3 regions of the Streptomyces subrutilus genome follow, and region 2 is predicted to be linked to each of the others. Evidence: predicted binding sites of a transcription regulator. Region 2 holds the regulator's gene; each other region holds the start of a gene.
The links. Region 2 encodes HrcA, which represses chaperone genes, less so after heat shock. Its sites were predicted from a motif close to TTNGCACTCNGNNNNNCNGAGTGCNAA; they were not measured.
Positions count from the first base shown of each region.

Region 1: a site for HrcA is predicted at 3,257-3,283, ahead of groES (co-chaperone GroES). Genes of this name have one in related genera too.
Region 3: a site for HrcA is predicted at 3,485-3,511, ahead of groL (chaperonin GroEL). Genes of this name have one in related genera too.

Region 1 is NZ_CP023701.1:3,172,018-3,179,314, forward strand. It holds gene CP968_RS13605 (MOSC domain-containing protein) at 1-165, shown strand, start outside; gene CP968_RS13610 (SDR family NAD(P)-dependent oxidoreductase) at 175-948, shown strand; gene groL (chaperonin GroEL) at 1,040-2,668, opposite strand; gene groES (co-chaperone GroES) at 2,805-3,113, opposite strand; gene CP968_RS13625 (response regulator) at 3,687-3,896, shown strand; gene CP968_RS13630 (LCP family protein) at 3,923-4,297, shown strand; gene CP968_RS13635 (FtsW/RodA/SpoVE family cell cycle protein) at 4,285-5,784, shown strand; gene CP968_RS13640 (polysaccharide deacetylase family protein) at 5,690-6,580, opposite strand; gene CP968_RS13645 (polysaccharide deacetylase family protein) at 6,577-7,297, opposite strand, start outside.
Region 2 is NZ_CP023701.1:5,054,143-5,061,439, forward strand. It holds gene CP968_RS22275 (AMP-dependent synthetase/ligase) at 1-603, shown strand, start outside; gene hemW (radical SAM family heme chaperone HemW) at 706-1,938, shown strand; gene CP968_RS22285 (DUF3097 domain-containing protein) at 2,009-2,809, opposite strand; gene CP968_RS22290 (MBL fold metallo-hydrolase) at 2,838-3,563, opposite strand; gene hrcA (heat-inducible transcriptional repressor HrcA) at 3,702-4,718, shown strand; gene dnaJ (molecular chaperone DnaJ) at 4,719-5,855, shown strand; gene CP968_RS22305 (nitronate monooxygenase) at 6,002-7,096, shown strand; gene CP968_RS22310 (16S rRNA (uracil(1498)-N(3))-methyltransferase) at 7,093-7,297, shown strand, end outside.
Region 3 is NZ_CP023701.1:4,226,429-4,233,725, forward strand. It holds gene CP968_RS18620 (glucosyl-3-phosphoglycerate synthase) at 1-746, opposite strand, end outside; SAM riboswitch class I at 931-1,087, shown strand; gene thrC (threonine synthase) at 1,081-2,379, shown strand; gene CP968_RS18630 (MoaD/ThiS family protein) at 2,416-2,691, shown strand; gene CP968_RS18635 (cold-shock protein) at 3,089-3,295, shown strand; gene groL (chaperonin GroEL) at 3,641-5,263, shown strand; gene CP968_RS18645 (phosphoribosylanthranilate isomerase) at 5,398-6,021, shown strand; gene CP968_RS18650 (LamG domain-containing protein) at 6,063-6,806, shown strand; gene CP968_RS18655 (lipase family protein) at 6,927-7,297, shown strand, end outside.

The sequences.
Region 1 (7,297 bases), 1.9 Mb from region 2:
CACGAGGTCACCTCGGCGTTCCTCTTCCGCGCCTGGACCACCGACCGGACCCTGCTGCCGCGCGTCCTCGCGGCGGGCGAGGCCCTGGCACCCGACGTGCGCGAGACCGCCCTCGCGTACGCGCGCAAGCACGCGGGGCACGGAACCGTCACCCCGGGCGGCTAGGTTGCGCGTATGACGACTGCCTTGATTACGGGATCCACGGCGGGCATCGGCGCCGCCTTCGCGCGCCGGCTCGCCGCCCAGGGACACAACCTCGTACTGGTGGCGCGCGACACCAAGCGGCTGGGCGAGCAGGCCACCGAACTGCACGACCGGCACGGCATCGAGGCCGAGGTCCTGGCCGCCGACCTCGCCACGGAGGAGGGCATCGCGGCCGTGGAGCAGCGGCTGGCCGACCGCACGCACCCGGTGGACCTGCTGGTCAACAACGCGGGCTTCGGCAACAAGGGCCGCTACCTCGACGTCTCCATGGCCGACGAACTGACCATGCTGAAGGTGCACGTGGAGGCGGTCCTGCGGCTGACCTCCGCGGCCGCCGCCCCGATGCGCGCGCGCGGCCGCGGCGGCGTGATCAACGTGGCCTCGGTGGCGGCCTTCCTGCCGCGCGGCACCTACGGGGCCAGCAAGGCCTGGGTCGTGCAGTTCACCCAGGGCGCGGCGAAGGACCTGGCGGGCTCGGGCGTACGGCTGATGGCCCTGTGCCCCGGCTTCGTCCGCACGGAGTTCCACGAGCGGGCCGGGATGGGCACCGACAACATCCCGAACTGGCTGTGGCTGGACGCCGACAAGCTGGTGACCGCGGCCCTCGCCGACCTGGCCCGGGGCCGGACCGTGTCGGTCCCCGACCCGCGCTACAAGGCGCTGATGGGCGTGGTGAAGCTGACCCCGCGCGGCCTCCTCGGCGGGGTGTCCTCGCGCACCGGCCGCAAGTACGGCCCCCAGTAGGCCGGCAGGACGCACGGGCACACGGGAAAGCCCCGGTCACCGCCGCTGGGCAGCGGGGGCCGGGGCTTCGCCGTGGTGCGTGGAGCGCTGGTCAGTGGCTGTGGCCGTGACCGTGGCCGTGACCGGCGTCGCCCTCTTCCTCCGCCGGCTTCTCGACGACCAGGGTCTCGGTCGTGAGCAGCAGGGAGGCGATGGAGGCGGCGTTCTCCAGCGCGGAACGGGTGACCTTCACCGGGTCGATGACGCCGGCCTTGACCAGGTCGCCGTACTCGCCGGTGGCGGCGTTGAAGCCCTGGCCCTTGTCGAGCTCGGCGACCTTCGAGGTGATGACGTACCCCTCAAGACCGGCGTTCTCGGCGATCCAGCGCAGCGGCTCGACGGCGGCGCGGCGGACGACCGCGACACCGGTGGCCTCGTCGCCCGACAGGCCGAGGTTGCCGTCCAGGACCTTGACGGCGTGGACGAGCGCGGAGCCACCGCCGGAGACGATGCCCTCCTCGACCGCGGCGCGGGTCGCCGAGATGGCGTCCTCGAGACGGTGCTTCTTCTCCTTCAGCTCCACCTCGGTGGCGGCGCCGACCTTGATGACGCAGACGCCGCCGGCGAGCTTCGCCAGGCGCTCCTGCAGCTTCTCGCGGTCCCAGTCCGAGTCGGTCGACTCGATCTCGGCCTTGATCTGGTTGACGCGGCCGAGGACCTCGTCGGAGCTGCCGCCACCGTCGACGATGGTGGTGTCGTCCTTGGAGATCGTGACGCGGCGGGCGGTGCCCAGTACGTCCAGACCGGCCTGGTCGAGCTTGAGGCCGACCTCCTCGGCGATGACGGTCGCACCGGTGAGGGTGGCGATGTCCTGGAGCATGGCCTTGCGGCGGTCACCGAAGCCGGGGGCCTTGACGGCGACCGCGTTGAAGGTGCCGCGGATCTTGTTGACGACGAGGGTGGAGAGCGCCTCGCCCTCGACGTCCTCGGCGATGATCAGGAGCGGCTTGGAGGCGCCGGCCTGGATGACCTTCTCCAGCAGCGGCAGCAGGTCCTGGATCGAGGAGATCTTGCCCTGGTTGATCAGGATGTACGGGTCATCGAGGATGGCCTCCATACGCTCCTGGTCGGAGACCATGTACGGCGACAGGTAGCCCTTGTCGAAGGCCATGCCCTCGGTGAACTCCAGCTCCAGGCCGAAGGTGTTGGACTCCTCGACGGTGATGACACCGTCCTTGCCGACCTTGTCCATCGCCTCGGCGATGAGCTCGCCGACCTGCTGGTCCTGCGCGGAGAGCGCGGCCACGGCGGCGATGTCGGACTTGTCCTCGATCGGGCGGGCGGTCGCGAGGAGCTCCTCGGACACGGCCTTGACCGCGGCGTCGATGCCCTTCTTCAGGGCGGCCGGGGACGCGCCCGCGGCGACGTTGCGCAGACCCTCGCGGACCAGCGCCTGGGCCAGCACGGTGGCGGTGGTGGTGCCGTCGCCCGCGATGTCGTTGGTCTTGGTCGCCACCTCCTTCACGAGCTGCGCGCCCAGGTTCTCGTACGGGTCGTCCAGCTCGACCTCGCGAGCGATGGTGACACCGTCGTTGGTGATGGTGGGGGCGCCGAACTTCTTGTCGATGACGACGTTGCGGCCCTTGGGGCCGATCGTCACCTTGACCGTGTCGGCAAGCTTGTTGACGCCGCGCTCGAGGGCGCGACGGGCGTCCTCGTCGAACTTCAGGATCTTCGGCATGGGAGCGGTTCAGTCCTCTCGTTGCGATCCTCGGCCGCTCACCGCGACCTCCACCGCCTAGAACGAACTACGCCCCTCGCCGCCCGGCATCAGCTGGGTGACCAGGGGCGTAGCTCAAATCAAATCTGGAAGCGAATTACTTCTCGACGATCGCGAGCACGTCGCGAGCCGAGAGGACGAGGTACTCCTCGCCGCTGTACTTCACTTCGGTGCCGCCGTACTTGCTGTACAGCACGATGTCGCCGACGCTGACGTCCAGCGGGAGACGCTGGCCGTCCTCGAAGCGGCCCGGGCCAACCGCGAGGACGACGCCCTCCTGGGGCTTCTCCTTCGCGGTGTCCGGGATGACCAGGCCAGAGGCCGTGGTCTGCTCGGCGTCGAGCGGCTGGACCACAATGCGGTCCTCGAGCGGCTTGATGGCAACCTTGGAGCTGGCGGTCGTCACGATCCGACCTCCCCCTTCGGAGATCCGGGGTTAACTGTCTGAGGTGGCGACCAGGTCGATCCGTCGTCGCGGGTGCCGGACCTACCTGTCGCTGTGTTGGCACTCACCAGGGGCGAGTGCCAGGTGCGAGACTATTCCGGCGGTTAGCACTCGGTCAAGCGGAGTGCCAATTCTCGCCGCCACTGGTGTCGTTCCAGCCCCTCCCCGGCCCCGTCCGGACCGCCCGTCCGCCCCCCCCACCGGCCGAAACGCCGCCCGACCCACCGCGTCGGCACCCGCAACCCGGCCGGGCGAGACGGACCGCGGCCGGGCGAGGCGCGGCCGGTTTCGGGTGCGGGCGGGGCGGGGGCAGGTCCGCGGGGGCGTGCGGGAGGGTCCCCGCAGGACGAGCGCGCAACCGGGTCCGGGGTGCGTGACGCGGCTCCGCGCGCGAGCCGAGCAGACCCTCGCGCACGACCCCGCCCCGGCCCGACCCCGGCCGGCCCCCGCACGGGCCCCGGGCCCCGGCACCCCGACCCCGCCGGACCCGCAGGGGGCCGGTGAGGGAAACGGGGGGTATGTGACGCTTGGGGCGTGCGCATTCTGGTGGTCGAAGACGAAGAGGGGCTCGCCGAGTCCCTGCGGCGCGGCCGGTCCGCCGACGGGCACCTCGTCGAGGTCGCCCACGACGGGCGCACCGGGCTCGACCTCGCCCTGGCCGGCGGGCCGTACGACGTCGTGCTGCTGGACCTGATGCCGCCCGGGGGTCGGCGGGCACGTTCACCGATCCGGGGAAGCCGCTGAAGCTGGTCGACGCGGCGAAGCGGGACGTGGTGACGGACGAGGGCTGGGACCTGTTGGCGTTCGTGAAGCAGGCGGAGAACCTGTCCGGCGGAAAAGTGCGGTTCACGACACTGCCCGTGGAGGGCTTCGCCAGGAACCAAGACGGGGAGGTCAACGTCGTAGATGATATGAAGACAAAGCGTCTCATTGCCGAGCAGATCGGGCCCAAGGCCGCCGAGACCGCCGGCGCGCCGGGCACCGCTCCCTCCGCACCCGACGCGCCGGGCACGTCACCGGCTCCGTCGCGCGAGGCGTCACCCCCCTCCTCGCCCGCCTCGTCGCCTCCGTCGTCACCCCCCGCCTCACCGGTCCCGTCCGGCCCCGCGCTCCAGGACGGCGGCGGTGTCCCGTGCGTGGACTGAGGCCCCTGACGGCCGCGGGCCACCGCCGCCGCACGGAGGCGCTGCTGCTGGTCTTCGTCGTCGTCATCGCCGTCTTCGGCCACGCGAGCGCCGGTCTGGCCATGAACGGCGAGCTGCCGCCCAACCTGGCCGGTTTCGCGATCAGCCTGACGCTGCTCTCGCTCGTCGGCCACCTCGGCATCCGCCGCTTCGCCGCCTACGCGGACCCGCTGGTCTTCCCGCTGGCGATGCTGCTGACCGGGCTGGGCCTGGTCCTGCTGCACCGGCTGGACCAGGGGTACATCGAGCGCTACAACGCGGACGCGAACGCCCCGGGGCAGCTGCTGTGGACGGTGGTCGGGGTCGCCGCCTGCCTGCTGGTGGTGGGGCTGCTGCGCGACCACCGGCTGTTGCAGCGGTTCATCTACCTCACCATGGCGGTCGCGCTGGTGCTGCTGATCGCTCCGGCGTTCTTCGGCGCGGACACGTACGGCGCGAAGCGCTGGATCGTCCTGTTCGGCTTCTCGCTGCAGCCCGGCGAGTTCGTGAAGATCATGATCGCGATCTTCTTCGCGGGCTACCTCGTGGTCCACCGGGACTCGCTCGCGCTGACCGGCCGCAGGTTCCTGGGCATGCGCCTGCCGCCGATGCGCCAGCTCGGCCCCATCGTCACGGTGTGGATCGTCTCGATGCTGGTGCTCGTCTTCGAGCGCGACCTCGGCACCTCGCTGATCTTCTTCGGCGTGTTCGTGGTGATGCTGTACGTGGCGACCGAGCGCACCGGCTGGATCGTGTGCGGCGTGCTCATGGCCTCGGTCGGCGCGTTCGTGGTGGGCTCGACGGAACCGCACGTCAAGGCGCGTGTGGCGGCCTGGCTGGAGCCGTTGTCGTACTACTGGGCGGACCGGCCCGCCGGGGTCACCTCGGACCAGTCGGCGCAGGCGCTGTTCAGCTTCGGGACCGGCGGGATCTCGGGTACGGGCCTGGGCCTGGGCCACCCGGAGCTGATCAAGTTCGCCGGCCGCAGCGACTTCATCCTCACCACGGTGGGCGAGGAGCTCGGGCTGGCCGGGGTCATGGCCGTGCTGCTCCTGTACGGGCTGCTCGTCCAGCGGGGGCTGCGGATGGCGCTGGGTGCCCGCGACCCGTTCGGCAAGCTCCTGGCGGTGGGCCTGGCCTCGGCCCTGGCCCTCCAGGTCTTCGTGGTCGCGGGCGGCGTGACGGGGCTGATCCCGCTGACCGGCAAGGCGCTGCCCTTCCTCGCGAAGGGCGGCTCGTCGCTGCTGGCCAACTGGATCATGATCGCCCTGCTGCTGCGCATCAGCGACAGCGCGGAGCGGCAGCGCGAGGCGGACGCCCGGGACCCGGTGGAGACGACGATCACGCCGGTGGTCGCGGCTCCGGCGGGCGGTCCTACAGGTAGTCCTCCAGGCGCCCTATCCGGTAGCCCTGTTCCTGGATCCGCTGGAGCATCCGGGCCGTCATCCGGGTTTCCGTGGCGCCCTTGAGCTCGGACGGGCCGCGGAAGTGGGCCAGGACGATGTCGCCCGGCTTGAGGGCCGAGCCCTCGGCGTACTGGAAGTTGTTGATCTGCATCGAGACCCGCCACAGGACCACGTGCGCGACCCCGCACTCCGAGGCGGCCCGGAGGGTGTCGTCGTTGTAGTTGCCGAAGGGCGGGCGCATCAGCGTCGGGCGCGTCCCGAACCGCTTCTCCAGGCGTTCCTGCTGGCCGCATATCTCGTGTTTCTGCGCCGCGAAGGACAGCGTGCGCAGGTTCGGGTGCGTCAGCGTGTGGTTGTTGATCGTGCTTGCCGAGCCGTTGTCGCGGAGCTTCTCGAAGTGCCCGTAGTCCGCGGAGGCCACGTTGTCGGTGAGGAACATCGAGATCGGCAGCTTCAGGTCGGCCGCCATCTCCAGGAACTCGGGGTCCTTCTCCGCGCCGTCGTCGAAGGTCAGGAAGACGACCTTGTCGTCGGGCGCCACGGGTATTCGGTCCACCACCGGCGCCCTGCCCGGGCCCGCCGTCGGCAGCTGCGGCTTCCGGGCGGGCTTGGGCGCGTACGCGACGGGGGCCTCCAGGCCCCACTTGCGGTACGCCTCGTCCGAGGCGGTCCCGGCCGCCCCGGACGGCGTCCCCGAGGGGGCCGCCGAGGGTGTGCCGGAGCCGGGCTCCGGCGCCTCCTGCGTGGTCTTGCGGCCCAGTCGTTCGATCGGGTCCACGCTGTCCCCGCACCCCGTCAGGGACAGCGCGAGCGCGCCGGCCGCCAGCGTTCCGGCTACCAACCGGCGCGCGTACTTCACAGATAGTCCTCCAGGCGTGCCACGGCGTACCCCTTGTCCGTGACGGTCTTCATGACCTGACGGATCATGTCAGGCATCGTGCCCTTCCAGTCTTCCTTGCCCCGGAAGTGGGTCAGGATGATGTCGCCGGGGTGCAGGTCGCGGTCCCATTCCCGGTAGTCCATCCGGTTGGTGAACGCCTCGGCGTTCCACAGCGGGACGGCCTTGATGCCGCAGGACTTCGCCGCGCGCAGGGTGTCCTGGTTGTAGTTGCCGTAGGGCGGCCGGAAGAGCGTGGGGCGCTTGCCGAACACCTTCTGCAGGGTGTCCTGCTGCCCGCAGATCTCCTCGCGCTGCTTGTCGTAGGAGAGCGCCGGCATGTAGCGGTGGTTGAGCGTGTGGTTGTTCAGGGTGACGCCGGCGGCCTGCATCTCCTTGAAGTACGGGTAGTTGTCGTTGACGACGTAGTCGCTGAGGAACGCCGTGTACGGGATCTTCAGCTCCTTCATCATCTTCAGGAACTCGGGGTCCTTCTCCGCGCCGTCGTCGATCGTCAGGAAGACGACCTTGTCCTCGGTGGGGATGGTGGTGAAGACCGGCGGGTACTCCTCCTGGTCCTCGACCTCGAAGCCGTCCCGGGTGCTGATCTCGGGCTTCTCCTTGGGCGCCGGGGGCGCCGTCAGCGGCGTCTTGAGCAGACGCCACTTCTTGGCGGCGACCACGCGCGCCTGCTGGGCC
Region 2 (7,297 bases):
GAGGTCCGCATCGCCGACGACGGCGAGGTGCTGCTGCGCGGCCCCGGCATCATGCAGGGCTACCACGGGCTGCCCGAGAAGACCGCCGAGGTGCTGGAGGCGGACGGCTGGCTGCACACCGGGGACATCGGCGAGCTGTCGCCCGACGGCTACCTGCGGATCACCGACCGCAAGAAGGACCTGATCAAGACCTCCGGCGGCAAGTACGTGGCCCCGGCCGAGGTCGAGGGCCGTTTCAAGGGCATCTGCCCCTACGTCTCCAGCATCGTGGTCCACGGCGCGGACCGGAACTTCTGCTCCGCGCTGATCGCACTCGACGGCCCGGCGATCCTCGGCTGGGCCGCCGAGAACGGCCTCGCGGGCCGGACGTACGCCGAGGTCGTGGCGGCGCCGGAGACGGTCCGGCTGATCGAGACCTACGTACAGACCCTGAACGAGGGGCTGCAGCGCTGGCAGACGGTCAAGAAGTTCCGGCTGCTGCCGCGCGACCTGGACGTCGAGCACGGCGACCTCACCCCGAGCCTGAAGCTGAAGCGGCCGGTGGTCGAGCGGGAGTTCAAGCACCTGATCGACGAGATGTACGAGGGGTCCCGCGAGGCCTGACCCCGCGCCTGACCCCGCGCGGCCGGCCCGCGCCGACCCCGCCCGCCCCGCCCCGCCGCGGAGGCGGGCGGGGGCCGGTGGCGGGTGCGGGACAATGGGGGCATGCCTTCCGCACTGCCCGACGGTGAACCCATGCCCGAAGACGGCTCCCTGCCGTCGCACGCCCTGGCGGGCGCCGGCGAGCGGCCGCTCGGCTTCTACCTGCACGTCCCGTACTGCGCCACCCGCTGCGGGTACTGCGACTTCAACACGTACACCGCCACCGAGCTGCGCGGCACCGGCGGCGTCCTCGCCTCCCGCGAGAACTACGCCGACACGCTGATCGACGAGGTCCGCCTCGCCCGCAAGGTCCTCGGCGACGACCCGCGCTCCGTGCGCACCGTCTTCGTCGGCGGCGGCACGCCCACCCTGCTGCCCGCCGCCGACCTCGTCCGGATGCTCGCGGCGATCCGGGACGAGTTCGGCCTGGCCGAGGACGCCGAGATCACCACCGAGGCCAATCCGGAGTCGGTCGATCCGCGCTACCTGGCCGAGCTGCGCGCCGGCGGGTTCAACCGGGTCTCCTTCGGCATGCAGAGCGCCAAGCAGCACGTCCTGAAGGTCCTGGACCGCACGCACACCCCCGGCCGCCCCGAGGCCTGCGTCGCCGAAGCCCGCGCGGCCGGCTTCGAGCACGTCAACCTCGACCTGATCTACGGGACGCCGGGGGAGTCCGACGCGGACTGGCGGGCCACCCTGGACGCCGCCCTGGGGGCCGGCCCCGACCACATCAGCGCCTACGCCCTGATCGTCGAGGAGGGCACGCAGCTCGCCCGGCGCATCCGCCGCGGCGAGGTCCCGATGACCGACGACGACGTGCACGCCGACCGCTACCTCATCGCCGACGAGGTCATGGACCGGGCCGGCTACCACTGGTACGAGGTGTCGAACTGGGCCACCTCGCCGGCCGGCCGCTGCCTCCACAACGAGCTGTACTGGCGCGGCGCCGACTGGTGGGGCGCCGGTCCCGGCGCCCACTCCCACGTGGGCGGCGTCCGCTGGTGGAACGTGAAGCACCCCGGCGCCTACGCCGCCGCACTGGCCGGGGGCCGCTCCCCGGGCGCCGGGCGCGAGCTGCTGACGCCCGAGGACCGCCGGGTCGAGCGCATCCTGCTGGAGCTGCGCCTGCGCGACGGCTGCCCGCTGTCCCTGCTGGCCCCGGCCGGCCGGGCGGCCGCCGGGAAGGCGCTGGCGGGCGGACTGCTGGAACCGGAGCCGTACGCGGCCGGGCGGGCCGTCCTGACCCTGCGGGGCCGGCTGCTGGCCGACGCGGTGGTCCGGGACCTGGTGGACTGACCGCAGGCCGTCCGGGCCCGCCGCCGGGTGGCCGGGGAGGACGGGGAGGGCGGAGCGACGGCCGCGGGCGCTACGGCGCCGTCACGAAGTCGATCAGCTCCTCGACCCGCCCCAGCAGCGTCGGCTCCAGGTCCTTGTACGAGCCCACCCGCGACAGGATGTGCTGCCAGGCGGCCCCGGTGTTCTCCGGCCAGCCCAGGGCCCGGCAGATGCCCGTCTTCCAGTCCTGCCCGCGCGCCACCACCGGCCAGGCGGCGATGCCCAGCGCCGACGGCTTCACCGCCTGCCACACGTCCACGTACGGGTGACCCGCGACCAGCACGTGCGGGGAGGTCACCGACGCCGCGATGCGGGACTCCTTCGACCCCGGAACCAGGTGGTCCACCAGCACGCCCAGCCGGGCGTCCGCCGCCGGACCGAACTCCGCCACCACCGCCGGGAGGTCGTCGATCCCCTCCAGGTACTCCACCACCACGCCCTCGATGCGCAGGTCGTCGCCCCAGACCCGCTCCACCAGCTCGGCGTCGTGCCGGCCCTCCACGTAGATCCGGCCCGCCCGCGCCACCCGCGCCCGCGCCCCCGGCACCGCGATCGAGCCCGACGCCGTACGGGAGGGCGCCGCGGGGCCCCGGGGCGGGCGCACCAGGGTGACCACGGCGCCGTCCAGCAGGAACGCCCGCGGCTCCATCGGGAACACCCGGCGCTTGCCGAAGCGGTCCTCCAGGGTCACCGTGCCCGCCTCGCAGGCCACCACCGCGCCGCAGAAGTCCGTACCGGCCACCTCGACCACCAGGTCGGGCTCCGCCGCCACCTCCGGCACGGCCTTCGGGCGCTTCCACTGCGGGGTCAGGTCGGGGGAGTACTCGCGCATCCGGCCGACAGTAGGAGAGCGGCGCCGCTCACGCCTCCGACACGCCGAAACGGGCGGCCAGTGTGGCGCGTTGCGCACGCACGAAGTCCGCCGTGACCACCGCTCCGTGACCCGGCACGTACAGCGCGTCGTCCCCGCCCAGCGACAGCAGCCGGTCCAGGGCCGCCGGCCAGCGCGCCGGCACCGCGTCACCGCCCGCCTGCGGCTCGCCCGACTCCTCCACGAGGTCCCCGCAGAACACCGTCTCCCGGCCGCCCGGCACGAAGACGGCCAGGTCGTGCCCGGTGTGCCCGGGCCCCACGTTCGCCAGCAGCACCTGTACCCCGCCCAGCTCCAGCGTCCACTCGCCCGACACGTGGTGCCGGGGCAGGACCAGCAGCTCCACGGCCCGCGCCGCCTCCTCCTCCGCCAGCCCGTGCTCCACCGCGGAGCGCCGCAGCGACTCCCGGCCGGACGCCAGGACGCGGTCCAGCCCGACCGCCGCGTACACCTCGGCCCCGGAGAAGGCCGCCCCGCCCAGCACGTGATCGAAATGGCCGTGGGTGAATGCGATATGGGTCACGCGCCGACCCGTCAACCGCTCGGCCTCGGCCCGCAGCAGCGCACCCTCCCGCAGGCTGGAACCCGGATCGACCAGCAGTACGGCGTCGTCCCCCACCACCAGCCCCACCGTGCAATCCCACACCGGGAGCCGCTTGCGGCCGGTCCGTCCGGTCAGCCGTTCCCAGCCGGCCTCTTCCCATCGCACGTCCATGCCGCGACGCTACCCTGACGGGCCGCCCTTGCCAGGCTCTCACCACCCGGCCGTACACTGAGCGGGGGTTCTCTGGCACTCGGACGTCCGGAGTGCCAAACGACCGGGGCAACGGACCACAGCTGGAGGTGTGCGCGAATGCTCAGTGAACGCAGACTCGAAGTGCTGCGCGCCATCGTCCAGGACTACGTCGGGACGGAGGAGCCCGTCGGCTCCAAGGCGCTGACCGAGCGCCACCGGCTCGGCGTCTCGCCCGCCACCGTGCGCAACGACATGGCCGTGCTGGAGGAGGAGGGCTACATCGCCCAGCCCCACACCAGCGCCGGCCGCATCCCCACCGACAAGGGCTACCGCCTCTTCGTCGACAAGCTGGCGGGGGTCAAACCGCTGTCGACGCCCGAGCGGCGGGCCATCCAGAACTTCCTCGACGGCGCCGTCGACCTCGACGACGTCGTCGGCCGCACGGTCCGGCTGCTCGCGCAGCTCACCCGGCAGGTCGCCGTCGTCCAGTACCCCTCCCTGACGCGCTCCACGGTGCGCCACGTCGAGCTGCTGTCGCTGGCCCCGGCCCGGCTGATGCTCGTACTGATCACCGACACCGGACGCGTCGAGCAGCGGCTCATCGACTGCCAGGCCCCCTTCGGGGAGACCTCGCTCGCCGACCTGCGCGCCCGGCTCAACAGCCGCGTCGTGGGCCGTCGTTTCACCGACGTGCCCCCGCTCGTCCAGGACCTCCCCGAGTCCTTCGACGCCGAGGACCGCGCCACCGTCTCCACGGTGCTCGCGACCCTCCTCGAAACCCTGGTCGAGGAAGCCGAAGAACGACTGATGATCGGCGGAACCGCCAATCTCACCCGCTTCGGACACGATTTTCCCCTGACGATCAGGCCGGTGCTCGAAGCGCTGGAGGAGCAGGTCGTGCTCCTCAAGCTGCTGGGCGAGGCCAGTGAATCGGGCATGGCCGTACGGATCGGGCACGAGAACGCCTACGAGGGACTCAACTCCACGTCGGTCGTCTCGGTCGGTTACGGTTCGGGCGGCGAAGCAGTCGCCAAACTCGGCGTGGTCGGCCCGACCCGCATGGACTACCCCGGAACGATGGGAGCGGTACGCGCAGTGGCACGTTACGTCGGACAGATCCTGGCGGAGTCGTAAGTGGCCACGGACTACTACGCCGTTCTCGGCGTGCGCCGCGACGCTTCCCAGGACGAGATCAAGAAGGCATTCCGGCGGCTTGCGCGCGAGCTGCACCCGGATGTGAACCCCGATCCCAAGACGCAAGAGCGTTTCAAGGAGATCAACGCGGCGTACGAGGTGCTCTCGGACCCGCAGAAGAAGCAGGTCTACGACCTCGGCGGCGACCCGCTGTCCTCCTCGGGCGGCGGCGGTGCCGGCGGCTTCGGAGCGGGCGGCTTCGGCAACTTCTCCGACATCATGGACGCCTTCTTCGGCCAGAGCCAGCAGCGCGGACCGCGCTCGCGGACCCGCCGGGGCCAGGACGCCATGATCCGCCTGGACCTGGAACTGGACGAGGCGGCCTTCGGGACCACCAAGGACATCCAGGTCGACACGGCCGTCGTCTGCACCACCTGCTCCGGCGAGGGCGCCGCCCCCGGCACCTCCGCGCAGACCTGTGACATGTGCCGCGGACGCGGCGAGGTCTCCCAGGTCACCCGGTCCTTCCTCGGCCAGGTCATGACCTCGCGCCCCTGCCCGCAGTGCCAGGGCTTCGGCACCGTCGTCCCGACCCCGTGCCCCGAGTGCGCGGGCGACGGCCGGGTCCGCTCCCGCCGCAGCCTCACCGTCAAGATCCCGGCGGGCGTCGAGAACGGCACCCGCATCCAGCTCGCGGGCGAGGGCGAGGTCGGCCCCGGCGGCGGCCCCGCCGGCGACCTGTACGTGGAGATCCACGAGCTGCCGCACCCCACCTTCCAGCGCCGCGGCGACGACCTGCACTGCACGGTCACCATCCCCATGACCGCGGCGTCACTGGGCACCAAGTGCCCGCTGGAGACGCTGGACGGGCTGGAGGAGATCGACATCAGGCCCGGCACCCAGTCCGGCCAGGCCATCCCGCTGCACGGGCGCGGCGTCACGCACCTGCGCGGCGGCGGCCGCGGCGACCTCATCGTGCACGTCGAGGTCACCACGCCGAGCAAGCTGGACGCCCAGCAGGAGGAGCTGCTGCGCCAGCTGGCGAAGCTGCGCGGCGAGGAGCGGCCCACCGGGCAGTTCGCGCCCGGGCAGCAGGGCCTGTTCAGCCGCCTGAAGGACGCCTTCAACGGCCGCTGAGCGGCCCGCGACCACGCGTACGAGCCCGGCCCGGAACACCCCCGGTCCGGGCTCCGCGCATCCCGCCCGGCCCCGCCGGGGAACGGGCCGGGCCGGGCGGACGCCGTGATTCGGCGCCCCGAGCGCGGCATGGCACGATGCAGTCCATGTCCTCCGCACCGAACGGTCTTCTTTTTCCGTACCCGATCGTGCAGGCTCCCATGGCGGGCGGTGCCTCGTGCCCGCCGCTCGCCGCCGCCGTGTGCGAGGCGGGCGGACTGGGCTTCCTGGCCGGCGGCTACAAGACCGCCGACGGCATGTACCAGGAGATCAAACAGGTACGGGCGCTCACCCGGCGCCCCTTCGGCGTCAACCTCTTCATGCCCCAGACCGGATACGTGGACCCGGCCGCCGTCGAGGCCTACCGGGGGCAGCTGGCCGGCGAGGCCAGCTGGTACGCGGTCTCCCTCGCCGACGAGGACATCATCGGCACCAGCGACGACGGCTACGAGGCCAAGCTCGCCATCCTCCTCGAAGACCCGGTGCCCGTCGTCTCCTTCACCTTCGGCTGCCCCGCCGCCGCGGCCCTCGCCGCCCTGCGCGCGGCCGGCACGTACACCGTCGTCACGGTGACCTCCGTCGAGGAGGCCCGCGCCGTGCAGGAGGCGGGCGCCGACGCGGTCTGCGTCCAGGGCGTGGAGGCCGGCGGCCACCAGGGCACCCACTGGGACGACCCGCAGGCCGACGGCACCGCCGCGGTCGGCCTGCTCGCGCTCGTGGCCCTGGTGCGGGAGGCCGTCGCCCTGCCGATCATCGCCGCCGGCGGGGTGATGCGGGGCTCGCAGATCGCGGCGCTGCTGGCCGTCGGCGTGGAGGCGGCCCAGCTCGGGACCGCCTTCCTGGTGTGCCCGGAGTCGGGGGCCGACCCGCAGCACAAGAAGGCCCTGACGGATCCGCTGTTCGTCAGGACCGAGCTGACGCGCGCCTTCTCCGGCCGGCCGGCGCGGGGACTGGTCAACCGGTTCGTACGGGAGCACGGGCCGTACGCCCCGGCCGCGTACCCGCAGGTCCACCAGCTGACCTCGGGGCTGCGCAAGGCGGCCGCCGCGGCCGGCGACCCGCAGGGCATGGCCCTGTGGGCCGGCCAGGGGCACCGGATGGCGCGCACGCTGCCGGCCGGCGAGCTGGTGGAGGTGCTGGCGGCCGAGACGGCCACGGCGCAGAGCACGTTGAAGACACTGCAGACGAGGAGCACGTCATGACCGCCCCGGTGTTCGTGGTCGAAGAGGTCCCGCCGGGCCCGGAGTTCGTCCTGGACGGCCCCGAGGGCCGGCACGCGGTCTCGGTGAAGCGGCTCAATCCGGGCGAGGCCGTGGTCCTCGCGGACGGACGCGGCCGGTGGGCCGAAGCCGTGGTGAAGGCCGCCGAGGGCAAGGACCGGCTCGTCGTGACCGTGTCCGGGG
Region 3 (7,297 bases), 830 kb from region 2:
TCCACCTGGGCCAGCGCGTCCAGCCCGACCGTGTGCAGCGCGTCCACGAGCAGGCCCAGCTCCACGCCGTACCCGACGGGGAAGGGCAGCCGCTCCAGCAGCGAGCGGCGCACGGCGTACTCGCCGCCGAGCGGCTGCACGAAACCGGCCAGCTGCGGCCAGTGCAGGTTGAGCAGGGGCCGGGCCACCAGCTCGGTCACCCGGCCGCCCTGGCCGGCCGGGCGGCCCGCGTCCGGGCCGTCGAACTCCGGACCCAGCGGGCGGTCGTACATGGCCTTGACGAACTGCACGTCCGGGTCGGTCAGCAGCGGGCCGACGATGCCGGAGACGAAGGCGGAGGAGAAGTCCCGCAGGTCGGCGTCGACGAAGCAGACCACGTCCCCGCTGGTGGCGAGCAGCGAGCGCCACAGCACCTCGCCCTTGCCGGGCAGCGCCGGGACGCGCGGCAGGATCTCGTCGCGGTGCACGACCCGCGCCCCGGCCTTCGCCGCCACCTCCGCCGTACGATCACTCGAACCCGAGTCGACGACGAGCAGCTCGTCGACCAGCGGCAGCGGCGGCTCCTCGATCAGCTCCCGCCGGATCACCCCGACGATCTCCCCGACCGTCGCCTCCTCGTCGAGGGCGGGCAGCACCACGCTGACCGTGGTCCCGGCCGCCCGTTTCCGTTCGAGCAGCTGGTCGAGCGGTCGGTCGGCGGCGGCCCAGGAGCGGTCGCCCAGCCAGCGCTCCACCTCTTCCAGCACTCTCGGCACTCCCTGCTTCGTCCGTGGTTTGGACGGTTATGTGATCCATCTCGCGCTTCGGACGGCTGTCTCAACCCCCCGGGCCTTCGGTTACAGTCTTGAACAACGCGAAGGCCCACCGCATGCCGGGGGCCCCGCGCACAAACGCCCGGACGTGCCATGGAGCGCGCGGCCGGTGCCATACCGCTCATCCAGAGGGGCAGAGGGACACGGCCCGTTGAAGCCCCGGCAACCCTCCAGTCGGTTCTCGCGATGCGTTTCACGCACATTCCGCGAGGTCCCCGACTAGGGAAGGTGCCAATTCCGTCTCATGGCGAAGTGCGCCATGGGGAAGATGAGGAGAAAGGGCCTCGCCATCATGGCTGCACAGACTGATCCCACCTCTGTCGATCTCGGACCTGCCACCGGCCTTTCCTGTCGCGAGTGCGGTACCCGCTTCGAGCTCGGACCCGTCTTCGCGTGCGTCGAGTGCTTCGGACCGCTGGAAGTGGCCTACGACCTCCCCACCGGCGACCCCGAGGCGCTGCGCGCCGCGATCGAGGCCGGCCCGAACAACATCTGGCGCTACGCGCCGCTGCTGCCCGTCCCCGCCGACGTGGCCTCCAAGCCGAGCCTGAACCCCGGCTTCACCAAGCTGGTCGACGCGGCCAACCTGGCCAAGGAGCTCGGCGTCACCGGCAAGCTCTACGTCAAGGACGACTCCGGCAACCCGACGCACTCCTTCAAGGACCGCGTCGTGGCCATCGCCGTCGAGGCGGCCCGCGCCTTCGGCTTCACCACCCTGTCCTGCTCCTCCACCGGCAACCTGGCCGGGGCCGTCGGCGCCGCGGCCGCCCGGGCCGGCTTCCGCTCCTGCGTGTTCATCCCGCACGACCTGGAGCAGGGCAAGGTCGTCATGGCCGGGATCTACGGCGGCGACCTCGTCGGCATCGAGGGCAACTACGACGACGTCAACCGCTTCTGCTCCGAGCTCATCGGCGACCCGCTGGGCGAGGGCTGGGGCTTCGTCAACGTCAACCTGCGCCCGTACTACGGCGAGGGCTCCAAGACCCTGGCGTACGAGATCTGCGAGCAGCTCGGCTGGCAGCTGCCCGACCAGATCGTGATCCCGATCGCGTCCGGCTCGCAGCTGACGAAGATCGACAAGGGTCTGCAGGAGCTGATCAGGCTCGGCCTGGTCGAGGACCGGCCGTACAAGATCTTCGGCGCGCAGGCCGAGGGCTGCTCCCCGGTGTCGACCGCCTTCAAGGCCGGGCACGAGGTGGTCCGCCCGCAGAAGCCGAACACCATCGCCAAGTCGCTGGCCATCGGCAACCCGGCGGACGGCCCGTACGTCCTGGACATCGCGCGGCGCACCGGCGGCTTCGTCGAGGACGTCGACGACGAGCAGGTCGTCGAGGCCATCAAGCTCCTGGCGCAGACCGAGGGCATCTTCGCCGAGACCGCGGGCGGCGTGACCGTCGGCGTGACGAAGAAGCTGATCGAGAACGGGCAGCTCGACCCGACGCTCACCACGGTCGTCCTGAACACCGGCGACGGCCTCAAGACCCTGGAGGCGGTGGCCGCGGACAGCGGGCAGACCGCCACCATCCGCCCCAGCCTGGACGCCTTCCGCGCCGCCGGCCTGGCCTGACCCTCCCCGACCGACACCCGGAAAGGCGGTAGCGCCGTGAGCGTCAACGTCCGCATCCCCACCATCCTGCGCACCTACACCGGCGGCCGGGCGGAGGTCCCCGCCGAGGGCGCGACCCTGGCCGAGGTCATCGCGTCGCTGGAGGACAGCCACCCCGGCATCGCCGCGCGCGTCCTGGACGACGAGGGCAGGCTGCGCCGGTTCGTGAACGTCTACGTCAACGACGACGACGTGCGCTTCGAGGGCGGGCTGCAGGCGGCGACGCCCGACGGCGCCGGCGTCTCGATCATCCCGGCCGTCGCGGGCGGCTGATCGCCGCACGGTCGCAGCGCACGCACGCGATTGCCCTCTCCGCCCAAAAGCGGAGGGGGCAATTCTGCTTGATTGGGCGCGGTAAGGTTGGGGAAGTCCCCTCCGCTGGACTTGCCCGCCGCATATGAACGGGTCGCGCGAGGGTCGACATCGGGTCAATGTGCGGGTGCGGTATGGGGCTTTGGCGAGATATGCCGGGCCCGGGTTGCCCGAGAAGATGCCAAATTTTCACTCTTTTTCAATGTATCCGGGTGTCCAGAATTCTCGTCGGATTGACCTGTTGCAGACAGCACCGGCGCGGATACATTCAGCCTCGGTCGACGCGTTCCGACGCAAGTTCTGACCCGGGATCGCGAAGGGCGTTCCTGCGCAAGGGCCAGTAATAGGGGAGTTAGGCATGGCTCAGGGCACCGTCAAGTGGTTCAACGCGGAGAAGGGCTACGGCTTCATCGCGGTCGACGGTGGCGCGGATGTGTTCGTCCACTACAGCGCCATCCAGATGGACGGTTACCGCACCCTTGAAGAGGGTCAGCGGGTCGAATTCGAGATCTCGCAGGGCCAGAAGGGTCCGCAGGCGGACATGGTCAAGCTCGCCCTCGGCTAGTCCTGGCGCGATCGATCTCCGACGCGACAGCGGCGTCACCGGCACCACCGCACGAGGGGCCCACATCCTGGACACGGGATGCGGGCCCCTCGTGCGTCGTGGCCGATCGGGCCGTGCGGCGCCCGGGCGTTCGGCGGGTGTTGCCCGAAGCCGCTTGCACTCGGAGGGGTCGAGTGCTAATCATTGGCGTTAGCACTCTCCCGGTGAGAGTGCTACCAAAACGAGGACCGGGTCGGTGAGGCCCGCAGGGTCCGGCGGGAAGGAACCGCCGGGCACGCAGGCCGTCCGTCGCGGGCGCGGGCGCGGTCCGGAGCAATCCACCCCTGTCCGGGAGGACCACTTCAGATGGCCAAGATCATTGCGTTCGACGAGGAGGCCCGGCGCGGTCTCGAGCGTGGGATGAACCAGCTCGCCGACGCCGTCAAGGTCACCCTTGGCCCCAAGGGTCGCAACGTCGTCCTTGAGAAGAAGTGGGGCGCGCCCACGATCACCAACGACGGCGTCTCCATCGCCAAGGAGATCGAGCTCGAGGACCCGTACGAGAAGATCGGCGCCGAGCTGGTCAAGGAAGTCGCCAAGAAGACGGACGACGTCGCCGGCGACGGTACGACCACCGCCACCGTGCTCGCCCAGGCGCTGGTGCGCGAGGGCCTGCGCAACGTGGCCGCCGGTGCGAACCCGATGGCCCTCAAGCGCGGCATCGAGAAGGCCGTCGAGGCCGTCTCCGGCGCCCTGCTGGAGCAGGCGAAGGATGTCGAGACCAAGGAGCAGATCGCTTCGACGGCCTCCATCTCCGCCGCCGACACCCAGATCGGCGAGCTCATCGCCGAGGCGATGGACAAGGTCGGCAAGGAAGGCGTCATCACGGTCGAGGAGTCGCAGACCTTCGGCCTGGAGCTTGAGCTCACCGAGGGCATGCGCTTCGACAAGGGCTACATCTCGGCGTACTTCGCCACCGACATGGAGCGTATGGAGTCGGCTCTCGACGACCCGTACATCCTGATCGTCAACTCCAAGATCGGCTCGGTCAAGGACCTGCTGCCGCTCCTGGAGAAGGTCATGCAGTCCGGCAAGCCGCTGCTGATCATCGCCGAGGACGTCGAGGGCGAGGCCCTGTCGACCCTGGTCGTCAACAAGATCCGCGGCACCTTCAAGTCCGTCGCCGTCAAGGCCCCTGGCTTCGGCGACCGCCGCAAGGCCATGCTCGGCGACATCGCCATCCTCACCGGTGGCACGGTCATCTCCGAGGAGGTCGGCCTCAAGCTGGAGAACGCCGGTCTCGACCTGCTCGGCCGCGCCCGCAAGGTCGTCATCACCAAGGACGAGACGACCATCGTCGACGGTGCCGGTGACAGCGACCAGGTCCAGGGCCGCGTCAACCAGATCCGCGCCGAGATCGAGAACTCCGACTCGGACTACGACCGCGAGAAGCTCCAGGAGCGCCTGGCGAAGCTCGCGGGCGGCGTGGCGGTCATCAAGGCCGGCGCGGCGACCGAGGTCGAGCTCAAGGAGCGCAAGCACCGCATCGAGGACGCCGTGCGCAACGCGAAGGCGGCCGTCGAGGAGGGCATCGTCGCCGGTGGCGGCGTGGCCCTGCTGCAGGCCTCCGCGGTCTTCGAGAAGCTGGAGCTCACCGGTGACGAGGCGACCGGCGCCAACGCCGTCCGCCTGGCCCTGGAGGCCCCGCTCAAGCAGATCGCCGTCAACGGTGGCCTGGAGGGCGGCGTCGTCGTCGAGAAGGTGCGCAACCTTCCGATCGGCCACGGCCTGAACGCCGCGACCGGCGAGTACGTCGACATGATCGCCGAGGGCATCATCGACCCGGCGAAGGTCACCCGTTCCGCGCTGCAGAACGCGGCGTCGATCGCGGCCCTCTTCCTCACCACCGAGGCCGTCATCGCCGACAAGCCCGAGAAGGCCGGTGCCCCCGCGGGCGGCGGCATGCCGGGCGGTGACATGGACTTCTGATCGGCCCCGGCTGATCGGCTGTTCTCGAACGAGGGCGGCACCCCCCGCGGGGGGTGCCGCCCTCGGGCGTTCTCCGGCGGGGCCCAGGGAGCCCGGGCTGTCGGACGGGGCGCGGGGTTTGGTTGACTCGGGGCATGAGCGAAACCAGCGCACCCTTCGTCAAGATCTGCGGGCTGAAGACCCCCCGGGACGTCGCCGCGGCCGTGCTGGCCGGGGCCGATGCCGTCGGCTTCGTGTTCGCGCCGGGGAGCCCGCGCACGGTCGACGCGGCCGCGGCGCGGGCCCTCGCGCGGGAGGTGCCGCCGCAGGTGCTGACCGTCGGCGTGTTCCGCGGGCAGCCGGTCGAGGAGGTCCGCCGGTTCGCCGAGGAGAGCGGGGTGCGGGGCGTCCAGCTGCACGGCGAGGAGGGCCCCGGGGACTTCGCGGCGCTGCGGGCCGGGGGGTGGACGCTGCTGCGGGCCACGTCCCGCCACGCGCGGCGGTGCGGTGAGTACGGCGAGGACCTGCTGCTGATCGACGCCCCCGACCCGGGCTCCGGCAAGCCCTGGAACTGGGGCTCGGCCGAGTTCACCGCGCCACGGGGGCGGTGGCTGCTGGCGGGCGGGCTGACCCCGGGCACCGTGCGGGAGGCCCTGCTGGCCACGCGGGCCTGGGGCGTGGACGTCTCCTCCGGGGTGGAGTCGGAGCGCGGGGTCAAGTCGCCCGAGCTGATCCGCGCGTTCGTCGAGGCCGCTCGCGCGGGTGATGCCGTCCAGTAGTCGTACGATTACGCTGTGCGAGGGGCGGGCATGCCACTGGCATGGACTCGGAACCGTTCGGATGGCTGCGGCGCCTCACCAGCCGCCTCGCTCCAGGCGGCGTCGGGGGTGGCGGCCTGACCGGGCTCGCCCCGCGCCGTGCCCCCGTCTTCACCGCCGACTTCGCCTCGGACTCCCAGTGGGTGGCCGGCCGCTCCTGGGCCTATCCCGGCGGCGGCCCGGTCAACCCGCGGGACAACAAGCTCGACCACCTCACCGCCGACCCCGACTACAGCCGCGGCGGCACCTTCCGCGCGACCCTGCGCCCGGACGGGAACTGGGACGCCGGACTGCTGACCACCGAGGGCAGTGACGAGGGGTTCATGGTCCGCACCGGGGACGTGCTGGAGACCCGGGTGCGGCTGCCCGTGGAGATGGGCGCGTGGCCGGCGATCTGGACCTGGCGGGACGGCGGCCAGGAGATCGACGTCTTCGAGTACCACCCCGACAACCCGGACCTGCTGGAGCTGTCCAACCATGTCCGGGAGGCGCACACCTACCACCGGAACCCGTCGGTCCGGCCCGGCGCGTGGGTCGATCTGAGGGTCGAGTTCGGCAGGAGCTCGGTCGTCTGGTGGGTCAACGGCGCCCGCGTCTTCGCCGACCGCCGGGGCGTGGGCCGGGGCTGGCGCGCGTACCTCATCGTCAACCTCTCGGTCTGCGCGGGCCGCTACCACCCCGCGCCGGGCCCGGAGCTGCGGGAGATGTCGTACGAGGTCGCGCAGCTGCGGGTGTTCCGGCCCTGACGGGGCCGTGGACCCGGGTGCGACACAATGAGGATGAAACGTCATCATATGTGACAAATAGCACCGGTCTCCCTAGTCTCTGCTCCGGCGTCGAGTGAGGTCGAGCGAGAGGGACATCGGATGAGACGACGGGTATCGGCGATCATCGCGGCGGGGACGGCCGCGGTGCTCGCCCTGGGCTTGGGGGGCTCCGTGGCCTCGGCCGCGGACCACGACGGGTCCGACGGCGGTACGGGGCAGCGCGCGGAGTGTGCGCCCGGCGTGCCGGTCGGGCCGCACGGGGAGCGCTTCTACAACCCGCCGTCGCCGCTGCCCGACGGGGAGCACGGGGACCTGGTCTGGGCCCGCCGGGTCGACGCGCCGGACGGGGCCCGGGCCTGCCGCATCCTCTACCTGTCGACGCTCGGCGACGGCAGCCCCGTCGCGGTGTCGGGGATCGTGGCGTGGCCCGACCGGCACGCGCCGCGCCAGGGCCGCAACGTGGTGGCCTG